One region of the Streptomyces sp. NPDC042346 genome, then DNA from elsewhere that is predicted to be linked to it. Evidence: riboswitches for the same ligand, from Rfam matches in the RefSeq annotation. Region 1 holds a riboswitch; each other region holds the start of a gene.
What was found. Region 1 has a riboswitch for cobalamin ahead of ACZ6K0_RS36880 (ABC transporter substrate-binding protein). Riboswitches for the same ligand answer to the same signal wherever they lie in the genome.
Positions count from the first base shown of each region.

Region 1 (2,190 bases):
CGCGATCGTCGTCACCGCCACCAAGTTCCACGACGGGGCCTGGCTGATCGTGATCGCCCTCCCGGCCCTCGTCCTCGCCTTCGAGGCCGTCCACCGTGCCTACGGCAGGATCGGCGAGCGGCTCGGCGTCGGCCGCGTCCCCGAGCCGCCGCACCGCGCGCGCTCCCTCGTCCTGGTCCCGGTCTCGTCCCTGACCCGGCTCACCAGCGAGGCCCTGACCGCCGCGGTCTCCCTCGGGGACGAGGTCCGGGCGGTCACCGTCTGCCACCCGGACGCGGAGGACCGGGAGGCCACGGAGGCCCTGGAGCGCGACTGGGCCCTGTGGAACCCGGGCGTCCCCCTCGTCCGGCTCCCCTCCGAGCGCCGCACGCTCGGGCGCCCGATCACCGCGTACGTCCACGGACTCCGGAAGGCCGAGCCCGACACCCGGATCACCGTCCTGATCCCGGAGGCCGAACCGGAACGGCTGTGGCAGCGGCCCCTCCAGAACCGGCGCGGCGCCCTCGTCGCCCGGGCCGTCCGCCGGGACACCGATGCCGTCGTCTGCCGCCTCCGCTACACCGTGTAGAGCGCCGAGCGGAGCACGAGTGGGCACCGCGCGGAGCACGGCGCGGAGTACCGCGCGGACGCGTCCCGCGACGGGCGAAGCACGGGCGGACGGGGTAGATCTCCCCTGAGAGGCGCGTCTGAGAGGTACGTCGCCGGTGACGACAGGGAGGCCGCCGTGGAAGGCAGAAGCAAAGGGTTCGTCCACTCCTTCAACCGTCTCGGCGGGTACGGCTTCGTCGTCCCCGTGGGCTCCGAGGAACAGGTGTACTTCAGCGCGGCGGACATCGAGGGAGAGGCCCAGTCGCTCTCCGAGGGCCAGCAGGTCACCTTCGTGCTCGTCCTCGGCGACGGCCGCTTCGAGGCGAAGGAACTGCGCCTCTGACCTGGCCCGCGACCGGAGGTGCGACAGGTCGCCGGTGGTACTGTGCCGAGGCCAGTCGCACCTTTGTGCTCACCCGAACGGGCGAGCGTACGGGTCAGGGAATCCGGTGGGAATCCGGAGCTGACGCGCAGCGGTGAGGGCGACGGGCGGAGCATCGGCCACTGGGCGGCGGAACAGGCCCGGGAAGGCGCTCCGTCCGGCTGACCCCGAGTCCGAAGACCTGCTGGCGGCCCCGGCGTCACGCCGTCGACCGGGGAGCACCCGTACGACAGGCTCCGCGTATGAGCCGTGGACGCAGAGGAATGCTCCGTGCCGTTCGCACACCACCCCGTCCGCTCCGCCGCGCTGCTCCTCGCCGGCACCCTCACCCTGCTCCTGACCGCGACGGGATGCGGCGGCGGACCCGCCGGGACCACGTCGGGGAAGGGCCGGGGCGCGGAGCCCGCGGCCGGCTACCCCGTGACCCTCGACAACTGCGGTGAGCGCGTACGGATCGACCGCCCGCCGCGGCGGGCCGTCGCCCTCGACCAGGGCGCCGCCGAGATCCTGCTCTCCCTCGGCCTGGCCGACCGCATGGTCGGCACCGCGACCTGGACCGACCCCGTTCTCAAGGGACTTGAGAAGCAGAACGCGAAGGTGCCGCGCCTCGCCGACCGCTACCCCTCCTTCGAGAAGGTGCTCGACACCGAACCCGACTTCGCCGCCGCCTCGTTCGGGTACACCCTCGGCAAGGGCGGGGTGGCCCCCCGCGAGCAGTTCGCGAAGCTCGGCGTCCCCACCTACCTCTCGCCGACCGACTGCGCCGGCAAGGACAACAGCGGCGACGGCGACGGCGTCCGCACCCGGACGCTCACCATGGAGACCGTCCACGGCGAGATCCGGGACCTGGCCCGGGTGTTCGGGGTGCCGGAGCGCGGCGAGAAGCTCGTCGCCGAGCTCAAGGGCCGGGTGGCGAAGGCCGCTTCGGCGGGCGACTTCACGGACGTCTCCGTCCTCTACTGGTTCGCCAACGCCGAGTCCCCCTACATGGCGGGCTGTTGCGGCGCGCCCGGCGTCGTCACCCGCGCGCTCGGCGTGAAGAACGTCTTCGACGACACGCGCGAGGAGTGGCCCCAGATCAACTGGGAGACCGTCGCGGACCGCGACCCCGACGTGCTCGTGATCGGCGATCTGACCCGCCGGTCGCAGTCGGCCGAGAGCGCCGCGAAGAAGATCGCGTTCCTGGAGTCCGACCCGGTCACCAGGAACATGACGGCGGT
Region 1 covers NZ_JBVJEH010000012.1:348,510-350,699, reverse strand. The annotation lists gene ACZ6K0_RS36890 (APC family permease) at 1-568, shown strand, start outside; gene ACZ6K0_RS36885 (cold-shock protein) at 725-931, shown strand; cobalamin riboswitch at 967-1,173, shown strand; gene ACZ6K0_RS36880 (ABC transporter substrate-binding protein) at 1,241-2,190, shown strand, end outside.

Region 2 (2,190 bases), on a different contig from region 1:
CCGGCCCCGGCCGTCCCGCCACCCTGTACGCGGCGCCGCTGACGTTCGCCGCGTGGGGGCAGCCGCTGTTCGGGGCGGTGACGAACCGGACCTACCGGGCCGCACACCCCGCCGACGACGGCACACGGCACATCTCCGACATCGCGGTGACCGCCGCCGGCCGGCTCGTCGTGGGGTCGGCGGCGGACGCCGGCGACGACGGCCCGTTCGACTCCGCGGTGAGCGACGCCGGCCGGGTGACGATCTCGGCGACGGGCCGGGTACGGGTCACGCTCACGGCCTCCCCGACCGCGCTCGGGACGTACCCCCAGTACAAGGTCGAGGCGGTGGAGTGCCTGCCCGAGTCCGCGGACACCCTGCTCGGCACCGACGACGAGAACCTCGGCGGCTTCGTCCGTACCGAGTCCTTCTGCGGCGCCTGACCACGACACGCACGCACACCTACACGCACGTACGACCCGACATGACGGACTCCGGGGCCCGGTGGCGCTCCGGAGTCCCGTCGCGTGCGAACAACCGGACGACCAGGCTAGGCTGCGGGTGCAGCTGGTTCGCCCCGTCAGCCGGACGGGATGCGTCGTAAGAGGGAACCCGGTGGGAATCCGGGACTGCCCCGCAGCGGTGAGCGGGAACGACCGCCGTCATCAGCACTGGACCCGGGACGGGTCTGGGAAGCGACGGCCACTAGGAGTCCTCCCCCGTGAGGACGTGCCCGCGAGTCCGAAGACCTGCCCGTTGCCCGCACGCGGACGATTCCGCGCGCGGACATTCCGGTGACCTCGTGGGCGGGTCGGCGTACAGAGCGAGAAGGACGACCGCGTCGCACCGCGCCGGGTCACGCCGTCCGTTCCGTCACCCCTTCGCGTCCGCGTCCCGTCTCCGGGATCTCAGGGATTCATCTCGCGAAGGAGATCTCCGTGACCACCAAGTCCGCAGCCGCGGCAGCGCAGTCCACCCTGTACGGCTACCCCCGCCAAGGGCCCGACCGGGAACTGAAGAAGGCCGTCGAGGGGTACTGGAAGGGCCGCGTCACCGCCGACGCCCTCCGGAGCACCGCCGCCGACCTGCGCGCCACCACCTGGCGGCAGCTGGCCGCCGCCGGCATCACCGAGGTCCCCACCGGCGACTTCTCGTACTACGACCACGTCCTCGACACCACCGTCATGGTGGGCGCGATCCCCGAGCGCCACCGGGCGGCAGTCGCCGCGGATCCGCTCGACGGGTACTTCGCCATGGCGCGCGGCACCCAGGACGTCGCACCGCTGGAGATGACCAAGTGGTTCGACACCAACTACCACTATCTTGTACCGGAGTTGGGGCCCGGCACGGTCTTCTCCACCGACTCCTCCCAGCAGGTCACCGCGCTCCGCGAGGCCCTCGCCCTGGGCCTCGCCGCCCGGCCCGTCCTGGTCGGCCCCGTCACCTACCTGCTGCTCGCCAAGCCGGCGCCCGGCGTGGCCGCCGACTTCGATCCGCTCACCCTCCTCGACCGGCTGCTCCCGGTGTACGCCGAGGTCCTCGCCGACCTGCGGGCGGCGGGCGCGGACTGGATCCAGCTCGACGAGCCCGCGCTCGTCCAGGACCGCACCCCGGCGGAACTGAACGCCGCCACCCGCGCCTACCGCGACCTCGGCGGGCTCACGGACCGGCCCAAGCTCCTGGTCGCCTCCTACTTCGACCGACTCGGCGACGCCCTCCCGGTGTTGGCCAAGGCGCCGGTCGAGGGGCTCGCGCTCGACTTCACGGAGCGGGCGGCCGCCAACCTCGACGCGCTCGCCGCCGCCGGCGGCCTGCCGGGCAAGCGGCTCGTCGCCGGTGTGGTCAACGGCCGCAACATCTGGGTCAACGACCTCGCGGCGTCGCTCACCACCCTCGGCACCCTCCTCGGCCTCGCCGACCGCGTCGACGTGGCGGGCTCCTGCTCCCTGCTGCACGTCCCGCTCGACGCGGCGGCCGAACGCGAGATCGATCCGCAGATCCTGCGCTGGCTCGCCTTCGCCCGCCAGAAGACCGCCGAGGTCGTGACCCTGACGAAGGGCCTGTCACAGGGCACCGGGGCCATCACCGCCGAGCTCGCCGCCAACCGCGCCGACCTCGCCTCGCGGGCCGGCTCCCCCATCACCCGCGACCCGGCCGTCCGTTCCCGCGCCGCCGCCGTCACCGCCTCCGACACCCGGCGCCCCCAGCCGT
Region 2 covers NZ_JBVJEH010000014.1:196,420-198,609, forward strand. The annotation lists gene ACZ6K0_RS39600 (SdiA-regulated/phytase-like domain-containing protein) at 1-422, shown strand, start outside; cobalamin riboswitch at 531-750, shown strand; gene metE (5-methyltetrahydropteroyltriglutamate--homocysteine S-methyltransferase) at 918-2,190, shown strand, end outside.
Region 2: linked by a shared signal. The riboswitch ahead of metE (5-methyltetrahydropteroyltriglutamate--homocysteine S-methyltransferase) and the one ahead of ACZ6K0_RS36880 (ABC transporter substrate-binding protein) in region 1 are both predicted to bind cobalamin.

Region 3 (2,190 bases), on a different contig from region 1:
AGTTGAGGGACATGTTCTGTCCCTTGAACGGCGCCACCTTCAGGCCCTTGCGGACCAGCCAGCGGCAGATGCCGGCCGTCACGACGCTCTTGCCGGCGTCGGACGTGGTCCCGGCGACCAGCAGGCCCCCACCCCTCATGCGTTCCTCCGCTTCGCGTTCTTCACGGCAGCACCGATGATCATGCGGCCGCCGACACAGGCGGCCAGGGTCACGGCGGTGACCCGGCGCGAGAGCCGGACCGCCCGGTCGATGTCGGCGACCTCGACGGGCCGCCCTTCCCCGTTCAGCACGGGCCGGTGCTCGACCCGCCCGCCGTACGAGAGGGTCCCCCCGAGCCGTACGCCGAGGGCGCCCGCGAACGAGGCCTCGACGGGCCCCGCGTTGGGGCTCGGGTGCCGGTCCGCGTCCGCCCGCCAGGCCCGTACGGCCCCGCGCGGATTCCCTCCGGCGAGCGTCGCGGCGACGGCCGTCAGCCGGGCTCCGGGCCAGCCGGCCACGTCGTCGAGCCGGGCCGAGGCCCAGCCGAAGCGGCGGTGGCGCGGGGACTTGTGGCCGACCATTGCGTCGAGGGTGTTGACGGCCCGGAAGGCGACGAGGCCCGGCACGCCGGCGACCGCGCCCCAGAAGAGGGCGCCGACCACGGCGTCGGAGGTGTTCTCGGCGACGGACTCGACGACCGCGCGGGCCATCGCGGGACCGTCCAGGGACTGCGGGTCGCGCCCGCACAGGTGCGGCAGTCGCTCCCGGGCGACGTCCAGGTCCCCGACGGCGAGCGCCCCGCCGATCGCACGGGCCTCGCGGCCCAGGGTCGTCCCGCCGACGACGGCCCAGACGGAGGCGGCGGTGAGCGCCACGGCGGCGGCCGGCCGGTCCCGGACGGCCCGGGCGGCGAGTGCGCCGAGGGCTGCGGTGGAGCCGGCGCAGACGGCGGTGTGCAGGGCGCCCCAGCCGCGGTGGTCGTGGTGGAGGCGCTGTTCGACCGCGGCGGCGGCCCGGCCGAAGGCGGCGACGGGGTGTCCGCGGCGGGGATCGCCGACGAGCCGGTCGACGGCGAGCCCGAGGGCCGCGCCGTACGCGAATCCGTCCGGGGAAAGGCGGCTGGTTCTGGTGCGGCCGGGCATGGCGCAGGTCCTCACTCAGGGTCCGCGCCCTGGATCGACGTGACCGGCGGCGAGAGTTCCTGACTTCCGGACCCGTCGGATCCGGTCACAGTGGCGGGACCGCGCCGGATTCGCACCGGACTTCCTCTGCTGCCGCCGTAATGGCCTCGGCAGTCCACCACGGCCCGCGAACACCCGTCAACTCACCCTTGACCTGCGACAGGTCACTGTGCGAAGCACCACAAACACGGACCACACACACGACGGCCGGGCGGTCGCACCCGAAGGTGCGGACCGCCCGGCCGTCGTACAGGGAGGACCGTCAGGCGACGATCAGATAGATGCCGTACGCCACGGCCGCGACGCACAGGGCGAAGCAGGCGTAGGCGCCGGTGCGGGCCATCGTGGCCGAGCCGCCCTGGGCGGCGGCCTGCTCCTGCTTGGAGAGGCCGATGATGCCGAGGGTGAAGAGGCCCACGAGGGCGACGGTCGCCACGAGGCTGACCCCGAAGACGGCGCCGAGAGCTGCCCAGTCGATCTTCATGTCGTTGGTTCCTTACACCGCTGCGGCGGGGGCCGGGGGAGCGGCCGGGTCCGTGGGGACCGGCGAGGGGATGGTGGTCTTGAGGTCCTCGTCCGCGACGGCGGCGACGGAACCGGCCGGCGGCGGGGTGACGGCCGCGATGGCGGTGGTCACCACACCCGCGGGCTCGGACTCGCCGTCGAGGTCGTCGTCGGTGACGTTGTTGTGGTCGACCGGCTTGCGGCGGGACAGCGACCAGATGACGGCCGAGCCGGAGACCAGCAGGACCGCGACGGCGGCGATGCCCCAGGGGCCCTGCTTGGTGAGGAACTCGGCACCGGCGCCGACGAGGGCGGCGGCGGGCAGGGTCAGGCCCCAGGCGACGAACATCCGGGTCGCGGTCGACCAGCGGACGACGCCGCCCTTGCGGCCGAGGCCCGCGCCCATCACGGCACCCGAACAGGACTGGGTGGTGGAGAGGGAGAAGCCGAGGTGCGAGGAGGCGAGGATGACCGTGGCGGCGCTGGTCTGGGCGGCGAAGCCCTGCTGCGGCTGGAGGTCGGTGA
Region 3 covers NZ_JBVJEH010000018.1:58,635-60,824, reverse strand. The annotation lists gene ACZ6K0_RS42800 (cobyric acid synthase) at 1-139, opposite strand, end outside; gene ACZ6K0_RS42795 (cobalamin biosynthesis protein) at 136-1,122, opposite strand; cobalamin riboswitch at 1,154-1,299, opposite strand; gene ACZ6K0_RS42790 (hypothetical protein) at 1,424-1,645, opposite strand; gene ACZ6K0_RS42785 (inorganic phosphate transporter) at 1,658-2,190, opposite strand, start outside.
Region 3: linked by a shared signal. The riboswitch ahead of ACZ6K0_RS42795 (cobalamin biosynthesis protein) and the one ahead of ACZ6K0_RS36880 (ABC transporter substrate-binding protein) in region 1 are both predicted to bind cobalamin.

Region 4 (2,190 bases), on a different contig from region 1:
GTTCACGGCGGCGACGGAGGCGTCGAGGGTCTTCAGGAACGGGACGATGCCGTTGGAGTGCCCGTTGGTGCCGCGGATGAGGGAACCGCGGGCGCGGATGCGGGAGTAGGAGAGCCCGATGCCGCCGGCGTGCTTCGAGAGGCGCGCGACCTGGTGGTAGCGGTCGTAGATGGAGTCCAGCTCGTCCTGCGGGGAGTCGAGGAGGTAGCAGGAGGACATCTGCGGGTGGCGGGTGCCGGAGTTGAAGAGCGTGGGGGAGGACGGCAGGTAGTCCAGGCGGCTCATCAGGCCGTACAGCGCGCCGACCTCGGCGAGCGCGCGGACGCTCTCGTCCTCGGCGAGGCCGCAGGCGACGCGGAGCATGAAGTGCTGCGGGGTCTCGATCACCTTGCGGGTGATCGGGTGGCGCAGCAGGTAGCGCGAGAAGAGGGTGCGCAGACCGAAGTAGCCGAAGCGGTCGTCGGCGGTCTGGTCGATGGTCGCGTCGAGGCGGTCCGCGTGCCGCGCGACGAAGTCGGCGGTGCGGTCGGCGATCAGGCCCTCGCGGTGGCCGACGGCCACGGAGGCCGAGAAGCAGACCGCGCCCTGGCCGGCGGCCTCTTCGGCGATGGTGATCGTCAGGAGCCGGGCGGCGAGCCGGGAGTAGGCCGGGTCCTCGGAGATCAGACCGGCGGCCGCCTCGGTGGCCAGCTCGCGCAGTTCCGCCTCGTCCGACGTGGCGCTGCGGCCGCGGAGCGCGGCGGCGGCGATCTTGCCGGGGTCGGTGTCGGGGAGGTCGGCGGTGAGATCGGTCAGGGTCCGCAGCAGCACGGTGCCGGGTCCGTCGCTCTCGATCGCCGTGGCCGGATCGGCGGGCGCGATGGTCACGTGGGGGCTCTCCCTCGCTCGGCTCGGGGCCGCGGCGGGGGAAGGCGGGCAGGCGGGCATCCGTACGGACGCGCCGCGTCCACCGGCCCACTCCGCGAGGCCCGGACGTCAGTGACACCCGGAACGGCTGGACCGGGTGTGCTGTCGGCAGGTCCTCGGACTCACTTCGTACGAATCAACACGAAGCACACCGTTGCGGGACAGTTCCGGATTCGCGCCGGATTTCCCTGCGTCGACAGCGAGGACGAGCATACATGTGGGGGGCGCCGCTCGCAGAACCCCCCACATGTTGTGTCGTCCGTGTGTCAGAACTCCAGGGCGTAGGTCCGCAGCTGGTGGCCGGGAATCGGTTCCCAGTCCCGCTCAGGGGTGCGGACGAAGCCCATCCGCTCGTAGATCCGGTGCGCCGAGACCATCTTCGCGTCGGTGGAGAGCACGAGCCGCGCGCACCCCGGCAGGGCCCGTGCGCGGTCCGCACAGGCGCGGACGAGGGCCTCTCCGACGCCCCTGCCGCGAGCCTCCGGAGCGACCGCGAGCATCCGGAACTCGGCCTCGCCGGCGACGGCGATGTCCGCCCACGGGGTGGAGCCGGGGGCGAAGGTCACCCCGCCGATGATCCGGTCGTCCTCGTCGGCGGCGACGAGCACCTCGGCCTCGCGGGCCCGCCGGGCCGTGTCCTTCAGTACGTCCAGGTAGAAGTCGTCCTCGCCGTACAGCAGCAGCCCGTCGTTCAGGTATGTCAGCCCGGTGAGTTCCCCGAGCTCCTCGTGTTCCTCGGGCCGTACCGCCCTGATCGTGAAGTCCATGGGGGCAGTGTGCCCCGGGGGTACGGGAAGGGGCCCGGGATTTCCTGGCGGAGATCCCGGGCCCCTGTGTCGTACCGCGAGGTCAGTGCGCTCCGGCGCCGACCTTCGGGTCCGCCTGCGGGTCCGGCTTCGGCTTCGCCGCGCGGGCCGGCGCGTCGACCGTGTAGTCCGACGGGGAGGTCTCGTCGACGCCCTCGGGGGCCTTCAGGGCCTTGAGGACGAAGGTCAGGACGACCGTGACGACGACGTTGAGGACGAACGCGGTGAGGCCGATGTAGCCGATCTCGCCGATGCCCGGGATCTCGGCGGAGGAGCCGCCGAAGTGCTTCTGCGTCGGGCTGGCGACGCCGTACGCGGCGACCGTGCCGTAGACCATGCCGACGGCCCAGCCGGCGAGCAGCGCCCAGCGGTGGAACCAGCGGGTGAAGAGGCCGCCGACCAGCGCCGGGAAGGTCTGGAGGATCCAGATCCCGCCGAGCAGCTGGAAGTTGATGGCGACCGTCTTGTCCATGGTGAG
Region 4 covers NZ_JBVJEH010000001.1:1,281,740-1,283,929, forward strand. The annotation lists gene ACZ6K0_RS06115 (ribonucleoside-diphosphate reductase subunit alpha) at 1-867, opposite strand, end outside; adenosylcobalamin-variant (AdoCbl-variant) riboswitch at 1,009-1,106, opposite strand; gene ACZ6K0_RS06120 (GNAT family N-acetyltransferase) at 1,173-1,673, opposite strand; gene mctP (monocarboxylate uptake permease MctP) at 1,756-2,190, opposite strand, start outside.
Region 4: linked by a shared signal. The riboswitch ahead of ACZ6K0_RS06115 (ribonucleoside-diphosphate reductase subunit alpha) and the one ahead of ACZ6K0_RS36880 (ABC transporter substrate-binding protein) in region 1 are both predicted to bind cobalamin.